3 regions of the Pseudosulfitobacter pseudonitzschiae genome follow, and region 1 is predicted to be linked to each of the others. Evidence: riboswitches for the same ligand, from Rfam matches in the RefSeq annotation. Region 1 holds a riboswitch; each other region holds the start of a gene.
The links. A riboswitch is a leader RNA that binds a small molecule or an ion and turns the genes downstream of it on or off. The one in region 1 is predicted to bind cobalamin.
Positions count from the first base shown of each region.

Region 2: another riboswitch for cobalamin. It lies ahead of SULPSESMR1_RS13840 (energy-coupling factor ABC transporter permease); the one in region 1 lies ahead of SULPSESMR1_RS09670 (hypothetical protein).
Region 3: another riboswitch for cobalamin. It lies ahead of SULPSESMR1_RS04890 (TonB-dependent receptor plug domain-containing protein); the one in region 1 lies ahead of SULPSESMR1_RS09670 (hypothetical protein).

Region 1 is NZ_CP022415.1:1,997,080-2,000,349, forward strand. It holds gene SULPSESMR1_RS09660 (Mrp/NBP35 family ATP-binding protein) at 1-726, opposite strand, end outside; gene SULPSESMR1_RS09665 (DUF1127 domain-containing protein) at 839-1,189, shown strand; gene SULPSESMR1_RS09670 (hypothetical protein) at 1,721-2,005, opposite strand; cobalamin riboswitch at 2,113-2,309, opposite strand; gene SULPSESMR1_RS09675 (ATP-dependent helicase) at 2,381-3,270, opposite strand, start outside.
Region 2 is NZ_CP022415.1:2,805,128-2,808,397, reverse strand. It holds partial or broken gene SULPSESMR1_RS13850 (IS3 family transposase) at 1-120, shown strand, start outside; gene cobF (precorrin-6A synthase (deacetylating)) at 132-899, opposite strand; gene SULPSESMR1_RS13840 (energy-coupling factor ABC transporter permease) at 950-1,627, opposite strand; cobalamin riboswitch at 1,684-1,866, opposite strand; gene cobA (uroporphyrinogen-III C-methyltransferase) at 1,909-2,628, opposite strand; gene SULPSESMR1_RS13830 (cobyrinate a,c-diamide synthase) at 2,628-3,270, opposite strand, start outside.
Region 3 is NZ_CP022415.1:1,014,646-1,017,915, forward strand. It holds gene SULPSESMR1_RS04890 (TonB-dependent receptor plug domain-containing protein) at 1-1,112, opposite strand, end outside; cobalamin riboswitch at 1,250-1,453, opposite strand; gene SULPSESMR1_RS04895 (DUF2312 domain-containing protein) at 1,600-1,863, shown strand; gene cysG (siroheme synthase CysG) at 1,930-3,270, opposite strand, start outside.

The DNA.
Region 1 (3,270 bases):
TTTGGTACACAGGGTCAGTTGCACATCGCCGGTGCCGGGTGGCAGATCGACAATCAGCACGTCCAACTCGCCCCATTGCACCTGCCCCAGCATTTGCTGCAAGGCCCCCATCAGCATCGGACCGCGCCAGACGACGGCCTTGCCCTCTTCCATCATGAAACCGATGGACATCAGAGTGACGCCATGTGCGTGCAACGGAATGATGGTTTTGCCGTCGGGCGATGCGGGGCGTTTGTTTACCCCCATCATGCGCGGCTGCGAAGGGCCGTAGATATCCGCGTCCAGCAGGCCAACCTTGCGGCCCTGTTTGGCCAGCGCCACGGCCAGGTTCGATGAGATGGTGGATTTTCCGACGCCGCCTTTGCCCGAGCCGATGGCCAGAATACGCTGGACGCCGGAGGGTTTTGTCGGACCGGCCTGCGGTTTGGGGTGACCCCCGATTTTCAGGCTGGGTGGCGGTGTGGACGGTTTTGCAGCAGGTCCGTGGGCGGTGAGCGCCACTTGCACGCTTTCTACTCCCGGCACGGCGGCCACAGCGGCCTGGGCTGCATCGCGCACAGGGCCCATCGCTTGTGCGGCCTCGGGTGTCGGTGCCTCGATGACAAAGCGCACGGCGCTTCCGTCGATCTGGATGGCACGAATCAAATCGTTGCTGACGAGGTCGCCACCATCAGGCAGGGCGACTCGTTTCAGCGCGGCGGAAATCAGATCGGGAGTAAGTGTCATGTGTAACCTCTGTTCGGAGCCATTGTTGTGGCACTTGGGGCCGCATGTGCAACCCCTATCGGCAGACCTGCACAAGCCTTGGGCAGTTTGCAAAAATAGGTCAGCGTTCCCTATGCATTTGCTGCATGGCAGCATTGTTGATACGTCTATTGTGCAAGCGCAGCATTACGCTAAATTCATTGCAAGACGAACGCAAACGAACATCAAACACACATCCGAGGCACCGAAGAACATGGCCTACCTGAATCAGACCGCAACAACATACAGCAGCTTGACCGAGCGCCTGCTGGCAACAACTGCCCGCATTCTGGACGCCGCAGCTGAACGCCAGGCAAAACGCGCTGTCTACCGCAAAACATTTAACGAGCTGGCAAGCTTGGGTGATCGCGATCTCGCTGATCTCGGCCTGCACCGCTCACACATCCGCCGGATTGCGACAGAAGCAGCCTACGGCGACAAATAATAGAGTTCGGACATTTCCACCTCCTCCCGGAAATGTCCGTCACAACGCGGCGGTATCTCTCCTCCTCCCTGATGCCGCCGCACTTTTTCCCCGATCAAACGGGGATACGACATCGCTGCAGGGTCTCTCCTCCTCCCTGACCTGCGCAGTGACTAACGCGGCGACACCGCTCCTCCCTCAGGTGTCGCCGCACAAGATACCCCGGTCAAACGGGGGCACAGATCGCCATTCGGGTCTTTCCTCCTCCCTGACCTGGTGGTGAACAAGGCGGCGGCCCCTCCTCCCAGGTGTCGTCGCACCTTCTACCCCGATCAAACGGGGATATAGATCGCCACCTGGCCTCTCCTCCTCCCTGGCCCGGTGGTGAAACAGCGCGGCGGTCCCTCCTCCCAGGTGTCGTCGCACCCTATAATTGTCGGGCCTCTCCTCCTCCCTGGTCCCGACAATTGCAAAGGCGGCGGTCCCATCCTCCCGGGGCCGCCGTTTTTTTATGTATTGCCGGTTTTATCGTCGAAACGCGCGCGGGCAGCGTCAGTGCATCTGCCGCCGACCCGCAGCACCGCCACGCCGATGAGGCGTAGGCACATAGCGTGTTGCCGCATGGATGTGGTCCAGAAATGCGCTGACTGCAGGGCCGGGATTGTCATCATCCCAACCGGCCAGCACGTCACGCGCCGCTTGTCCGGGCCGCACATCTTGCGGCAGGGTAAACACCCATTCCAGAAACCCCGCCCGTGCCGCGGCAGCCCCGTCAGAGGTGGCACCACAACCGGCATTATCCAGATCGGCAAGCCCTGCCACGATCCTTGAAAACATCTGTCGCCCTTTCCCGCCACGCCCCGTGACGTATTGAGTTGTGCGGACAGCTTAGGAAGGGCAGCACGGGGACGCGCCCGTACACAGCCGCTTCCATCGCCACCCGCGATTCACGTACATCCAAGGCTGGTTTCCGGGCTTGGGGCGGGTGGCCTTGCGGCCCGCGACTGACACCTTCCCGAAGGGTATTCCCCAGTGGTATTGCCAATCACATCCCACCCTCACCGTTGCGGGGGCAGCGCCGGCATTTCACCGGCTTCCCAATTCTCCGCCCGTGGGCGGCACCTTGGATGTTCAGACTAGGCGGGCGGCCTGCGCACAGCAAGCGCAAAGGCGGTTGCGGGCGATCATTTCAGACGCGCCCGCAGGCAGGGATCAAAACGGAATGTCGTCCGTGCCGGTGATGAATTTCGACACGACCTTCTTGGTTCCCGCCTTTTCAAAGTCGATCTCCAGCTTGTCGCCCTCGATCCCCACCACCGCGCCATAGCCGAACTTTTGATGGAATACCCGTTCGCCCACGGTAAAGCTGCTGACCGCACTGGCGTCGATTGTGGTGTTGCGGGTTTCGCGTGGCTGGCTGACCGACCGGTCCTGGCTGCGCGCCTGCAACCGCCGCCATCCGGGCGAATTATAGACGTTCGCCTCGGCTGCGGCCTCGTGCAGACGGGATTTGACACCCGCCATACCGGCAGCGCCGTAGTTGCCACCGTGCAGGCCCGGCGGGGTCAGAACGTCCACGTGATCCGATGGCAATTCGTCGATGAACCGTGACGGCAGCGCCGATTGCCATTGCCCAAAGACGAACCGGTTGGACACGAAGGAAATTGTGCAGACTTCTTCGGCACGGGTGATGCCGACATAGGCAAGGCGGCGCTCTTCCTCCAGTCCCTTGACCCCGCTTTCGTCCATCGAGCGTTGCGAGGGGAACAGACCGTCCTCCCAACCCGGCAGAAAGACCATCGGGAATTCAAGACCTTTGGCCGCGTGCAGGGTCATTATGCTGACCTTGGCGCCCTCGCCCTCTTGTTCGTTGTCCATGATCAGGCTGACGTGTTCCAGAAACCCCTGAAGGTTCTCGAAGTTGTGCAGCTGGTTGATCAGTTCCTTGAGGTTTTCCAGACGCCCCGCCGCTTCGGGCGTCTTGTCGTTCTGCCAGTGGGCGGTATAGCCGCTGTCGTCGAGGATGATTTCGGCCAGTTCGATATGGTTGTAGTCGGGCGGCGTGTCGGTTTCCGTGTCCACCACGCTGTCGTCGTCGTCCA
Region 2 (3,270 bases), 810 kb from region 1:
TCGACGCTGAACAAGTGGATCACCATATATCGAGACACGGACGTGGTGTCAAAAGAGGATATGTGCCTCGTCCAAGAGAATGACCGGCGTTGGCGAGAGAACCCTCTTTTCAAGGAGGAGACCCCTTCCCATTACGCTGCGTTCTGAACGTAATCCCTTCGCAAAATATAAATATCCATAATCCACCCGTGTTCATTTCTAGCGAGTTGACGGGTGGAAATGATCCGATCTGCTACATCCTGTACTAAGCCATGATCTAGTATTTGTTCTTCCATGCCCAGAAATGCACCCCACCAGATCATCAGCCCTTCAGGCGGCAGACGGGTAAAGCTGCACTCCCCGTCCAGCATGACAACGACCGTCTCAGCTCCCTCTGGCCAGCCCGCGTTGCGCAAACGGCGCCCTGTGGTGATAGCCACAACGCCATTGATGGTGTTCAAAGGCAGAGTATGGGCTGCTGTGAGCGCTTGAATGGCACTAATCCCCGGCACCACACGCACCGACGGCTGCGGTGCCAACCGGGCTGCGATCCGGATTGTGCTGTCGTATAGGGCAGGATCGCCCCACACGAGCATGGCAACCGGCCCGGACACTTGTGTGCTCGCCAGAGCCGCCTGCCAACGTCGTGCGATATCGTCATGCCATGCGTCGACGCCGTCTAGATAAGGCTGTTCAAGGTCGCGCACCGGGTATTCAAAGCCGATCACCTTCGCCGTTGTATCACTGGCAGCGATAATTCGGTGACGAATCTCGGCAAGGTCGGTCTTCCCGTCCCCTTTTTGCGGGACGAGGATGATAGCAGCATCCTTTAACGCCTGCGCGCCCTCAGCCGTAAGGTGGCCCAGACTACCTGTCCCGATACCAATCAGCCACAGATCTTTGAGCATATCGTTATCCATAAAAAAATCCGGGCCCATTGCCGGACCCGGAAGTGCTTGATTCTATTCAGTTATGCGGCGTAATAAAGGCGATCGGTAAAAATTCCCCACCCTTTGCCCTTATGCAGGGTCTTGGCGGCCGCCAGCACAGCCAGATCGACAAGCGGTTCGACCAGAATAACCAGCATATAGGCCGCGCCAAAGGTCCAGACGGCATTTAGATTGTCCGCGCCTGCGCCTTGGCCGTAGATTGCCCAGAAGGCGACCCAAGCCACGATACCGCCCTGATAGACACCCGACATTTTCAGCACATGGGTATACGACAGATCCACATAGGCCGTGTCCTTTGGAACAACCCGTCCGGCCAGTGCGTCGATGGCAAACAGCGGCACCAGCAGTGTGGTGACGTTTACGAAATACATCGGCAGGTCGGTCGGGGCAAAGAACATGCCCTGGACCAGCAGGCCAAGCGCCAGACCGATGGCAGACGGGGCAGCCCCCAGCAGCAAGAACAGCGTGGTGCCCAGTATCAGGTGAACTTCGGATACACCCACCGCGAAATGTGGAAGGACCTCGAAGAAGACGAACACGCCGGCGGTGGCAAGCACCGTGCGGATGACAAAGGTTGGAAGGTCGTTTCGGGCCAAATCCGCAGCGACAAGTTTCGCGGAATAACCGGCTGCAGCCGCTGCCGTTCCATAGGCAAAGACCATTTTGGCGCCATCTACGACGCCGGGTTCGATATGCATTATAACCGTCCTTATGTGGCCGCCCCTCCGGCGGCGATGGATATGTAATAGGCACTAGGCCCTGTGGTTTTACGGCAGGTCTCCTGACTTGCGGGTCGGGGCGCTTGGGACCTTCCCAGCCGGGTGGCCAGTGGTGTTTCCCGCGCGCTCGCCGCTTACAGTTGCGGGGGCAGTCCAAGCGTTTCACTTGGTTCCCTTTTAAGTCGCTGTTACGCGACACCGTGCGCTGATCCTAGGACAGTTGCGCACTCGCGGCAACGATAAATCCCTTGTCCCAAAGGTTAAAACACGGCCAGTGGACCATAAAGCACCAGCGCGGGTGCATCCGAGATTGTGTTTTCCAGCCTGTCGGCCAAGGCAGCGATGCTGCAGCGTGTCAGGCGTTGTTGTGGCCCCGATACATCCTCAGCCAGAAGGGCGGGCGTGTCGGCGGACAGTCCGTGCGCGTTCAGCAGGCGGTAGAGTTCGGGAAAGGTGCGTTTACCCATAAAAACAACGGTTGTCGCTGTCGGATCGGTCAGGGCGGGCAGGTTCAGATCCTGCGGAAGCTGTCCGCTGATGTCATGGCCCGTGACGAATTGCACACGCCGCGCGGTCAGTCTGCGGGTCAGGGGAATGCCCGCTGCGGCAGCGGCGGCTATGGCTGAGGGCACGCCCGGAATAATCTCATAGGGGATGCCCGCCTCGCGCAGGGCCCCCAGTTCTTCCTCAAGCCTGCCAAAGATTCCACTATCGCCGGATTTCAGCCGCACGACACGCTGGTCAGTTTGTGCATATTCCAGCAACAACCGGCTGACATGATCCTGTTTGGGCGAGGCGCGCCCCGCCCGTTTGCCCACGCTCACCAGATCGGCACCGGCGCGTGCATGTGCCAGTATCGGACCCGATGACAAATCGTCGAACAGCACGGCATCCGCCTGTTTCAGCCGGTTCACGGCTTTTAGCGTCAGGAGTTCGGGGTCTCCCGGACCTGAGCCGACAAAACTGACAAAACCTGCCATCAATCCTGCTCCGCCGTCACAAGGTGGAAAAACGTACCCGTCACAGTACCTCGGCACGATCCGGTTTCGGGGACCGGAACGCCGTCGGCATCGGCCACATCGGCAAGCGGTGTGTCGGGCTGTTCGATGATGGTCGAGTAGTGGAATTCGTGCCCGCGCAAACGCGCACCCTTCGCATGTCCCGCCATGGCGGCACGCAGGGTGGCCTGACGGTATCCAAGGTGAAATTTGCGGGTTTCGTAGCTGCTGACAAGACCCAGCAGGCCTGCCATCCGGTGCCGGTTGCCTTCCTTGTCGATCAACGCCTGACCCAGCGCCATATAGCCGCCGCACTCGCCATGCACGGGCCGCGTTCTGGCGTGTTCGCGCAATCCTTTGGCAAAGGTTTGTGCTGCGGCCAGACGGCCCGCGTGCAGTTCGGGATAACCGCCGGGCAACCACACAAGATCGGGATGTTCTGCCGCCTGCACCAGCCCCAGATGGCGTTCGGGCAGTGTCAGATCACCCTGTCGGGGCAGCGCGCCGAACACGGTTAGCCCTGCCTTTTCCATACCCAGCCGTGCCAGCCGTTCGTGCCGCGCCGAGGCGACCCGATTGAGGATGACACCCGCAAAGGGCAGGTCGGGATTGTAAAGTTTGAAC
Region 3 (3,270 bases), 980 kb from region 1:
AAGCTGAGGTCGATGTCATTGGACACGGCATATTGCGCCTCGCCAAAGACCGAGGCGATCCGGTAGGTGCCGGTCACTGCGTCGGCTGCGAATTTTTCTTCGGAATAGCTGGCACCAAAGGCCAGATCGACCGCACCCGCCTGCGTGACGCCCTTGTACGAAAGCTCGGTGCGTTCGCCGCTGAATGCGTTGGTGGTACCGACGGGGTAATCGCGGTTGATCTCGGAATAGGCCAGCGACAGGGTGTGATCGACTGCACCTGACTCGATCTCGGCATAGATCCGTGCCCCCAAGCGGGTGGCAAATTCCTGATTTGCTGTATCAGTCAGAGTAAAGGCGGGCGCCGGAAAACCGTCCTGATCGGTTTCGCTGTCGATATAATTCAGCGCAAAGCCCAGCTTCACCTGTTCGGTCGCCTGATAGGCCCCCGTCAGGATCAGCGTTGTGCCCTTGTATCCGTCTGCTTCGGTATTGCCGTCGTTTTCATCTGCGGCTGAAAATCCGTCGGTGCTGACATGGCTGATGGTAAAGGCCAGTTCGCCGCGATCTGATTTGGTTGCCACGCCAAAGCTGCTGGCAAAGGTGTTATAGCTGCCTGCCTCGAAGTTGTAGCGCAACTGTGTGCCGTTCTCCGTCGCGCGCAGGGTCGAGATATTGATGACCCCGCCAATCGCTTCGGAGCCGTAAAGCGCCGATTGGGACCCTTTCAACACTTCGATGCTGCCGATGCCTGCAGTGGTGAGTGGCCCGAAACCAAAGGAGGTTTGCGTGCCGGAGGGGTCTGTCATATCGATGCCGTCGATATATACGGGTACATAGCGCGCAGGCAGCCCGCGAATGCGCAATGTCGACGCGGTGCCCAAACCGCCGTTGCCTGACAGCGAAATGCCCGGCAGTGTGTCCAGCGTATCGGCCACGCGAATACTTGTGCTGTTCTCGATCGTCTCCTGATCGACAATCTCGACCACGGTGCCGGTGCGCGAAGTCTCGACCGGCGTCTGGCTGGCCGATACCGTGATGGTGCCCAGATCAAAAGCATCGTCTTGGGCGATTGCGGCGCGTGGCAGGGTGGCCAGTGCCAGTACGGATGCCGAAGCAAGCAGGTGTTTCATAAAAGTCGTGTCCCCTTACGGACGGGCCTGTTGCGGGCGGCCCTTGGTCGTCGGAATGGGAAAGGTTGAAGCGCCTTCCGCCGGTGAAACGCCACCAAAGCGGTCAGGCCGCCGACACGCACGCCCCCCGCGTTCGTATCCGGGTGATCGCTTTGGCAGGTCTCCTGACTTGCGGGTCGATGCGGGGCCGTGCCTTCCCGAGGGTGACCCCCCAGTGGCATATGACGGTCGCGCTCACCGCTTACAGTTGCGGGGGCAGTCACGGATTTGGGGATGGTTTCCCGCACCGCGTTCCCTTTAACGACGGGTTACCCCGCCGAACCAAAGTAGGGGTGGCTTAGCCTGTGCATCGCTGCCGATCAAGACGCGAAAACGACCTTGCGGCAGAGTGGTGCGTCAAAGTTGTCTTGCAGGCGGCAAGTCGGGACGATAACGGTTGGGTCTTGCCAGACAAGCCCCGATTGGCCCCGAATGAAGGACGCGCCCCATGACCGACACTGCCACCAACCCCGACAGCTACCGCGTAACAGCAGACGAACTGCGCCAGTTCATCGAGCGGATCGAACGTCTGGACGCCGAGAAAAAAGATATTGCCGAGCAGCAAAAAGAGGTGATGGCCGAAGCCAAAGGGCGCGGTTACGACACCAAGGTGATCCGCAAGGTCATCGCCCTGCGCAAGCGCGAGCCTGACGACATTGCCGAAGAAGAAGCGGTTCTTGAGATGTACAAAGAAGCGCTGGGAATGTCCTGACGCAAGTCGCGGGGCGCAGTTGCGCCCTGCACGCCCTTGCCCTGTTGCCAGTATCGCTTGTCGCAGTCATGCGATTTGAGCGATCGCCTGTGCGGGCTGGGATGCAATCCGCAGCATCACCAGCGCATTGCCGGTAATACCGCTCTGGTCCAGATCCTCTGGCAGATCGGCGAGCGTCGTGGACACGATACGCTGGTTTGATTTGCTGACATCTGCGGCGATGGTGATTTTTGTTCTGCGCGCGATGCCCTGTGCCAGCAAAGAGTGTCGGATTTTCTGCGCAGCCCCCACGCCCATGTAGAACACCAAAGTTGTGCCCGGCAGAGCGTGGCGCGCCCAGTCTGTCGTTTCGTCATCGTCTTCGCAGTGGCGTCCGGTGGTCAGGACCAGTGTATCGGTCTGTCTGCGTTCCGTCAGCGATTGACCCATGATTGCCGCCGCTGCACTCGCCGCAGTCACACCCGGTACAACTTCGACCGGAATATGTGCAACACGGGCGGCATTAAGTTCCTCGGTCGCGCGGCCGAATATGCCTGGATCACCGGATTTCAGACGCACAACGCGGCGGCCTTTGGCTGCTTCGGCAACGATCAGCGCGCAAATCCGGTCTTGCGGCCACAGGTGCGCGCCCACGGTTTTGCCGACAAAAACGCGCTCGGCGTCGCGGCGGGCCAGTTCCAGCACCTGTGGATCGACAAGCCGATCATAAAAGATCACGTCGGCCTCTTGCAGGCGTTGAACGGCGCGCAAGGTTAGCAGATCGCGTGCACCGGGGCCTGCGCCGACCAGTGCGATATGGCCTTGCTGCGCAGGCACGTCGCGTGTGGAAACCGTCTGCTTCAGCAGGTCGGCAGCGGCGCGTTCCTGTCCGGTTTTGTGCAATTGCCAAGGGGCGTCGGCAAAGGCCCAACGCCAAAAGGCGCGGCGGTCGGTTTTCGGGATCTGTGCGGCCACCGCGCCGCGCAAACGGCCCGCTAGTGCGGCAAAGGTGCCAAGGCGCGGGTCCAGCATCTGTTCGACTTCGGTCTTGATCCGGCGGGCCAGCACGGGCGCCGTTCCTTCGGTGCCGATTGCCACGACCACGGGATCGCGGTCGACCAGTGATGGTGTGGTCATGTCGCACAAGGACGGCTGGTCAACGACGTTGACCTGCGCGTCCGCCTGTTTGGCCAGCGCATGCAGGGCCGCATCCAGTCCGGGGCAGCCCGTGGCGATGAACACCAGTGCGGCGTCGGCAAAACTGCGCGGGGTAACTGGCGCCGCATCCTGTACCGCGACGCCTGTTGCGACCAGATCAGCCAGCTCAGCATCCAGATCAGGCGCAAGCAGCACCAGCCGCGCGTCGGTTTTCAACATCAGGCGCGCCTTTTGTGCGGCCTGTTCGCCGCCGCCTGCAATGACAACGCG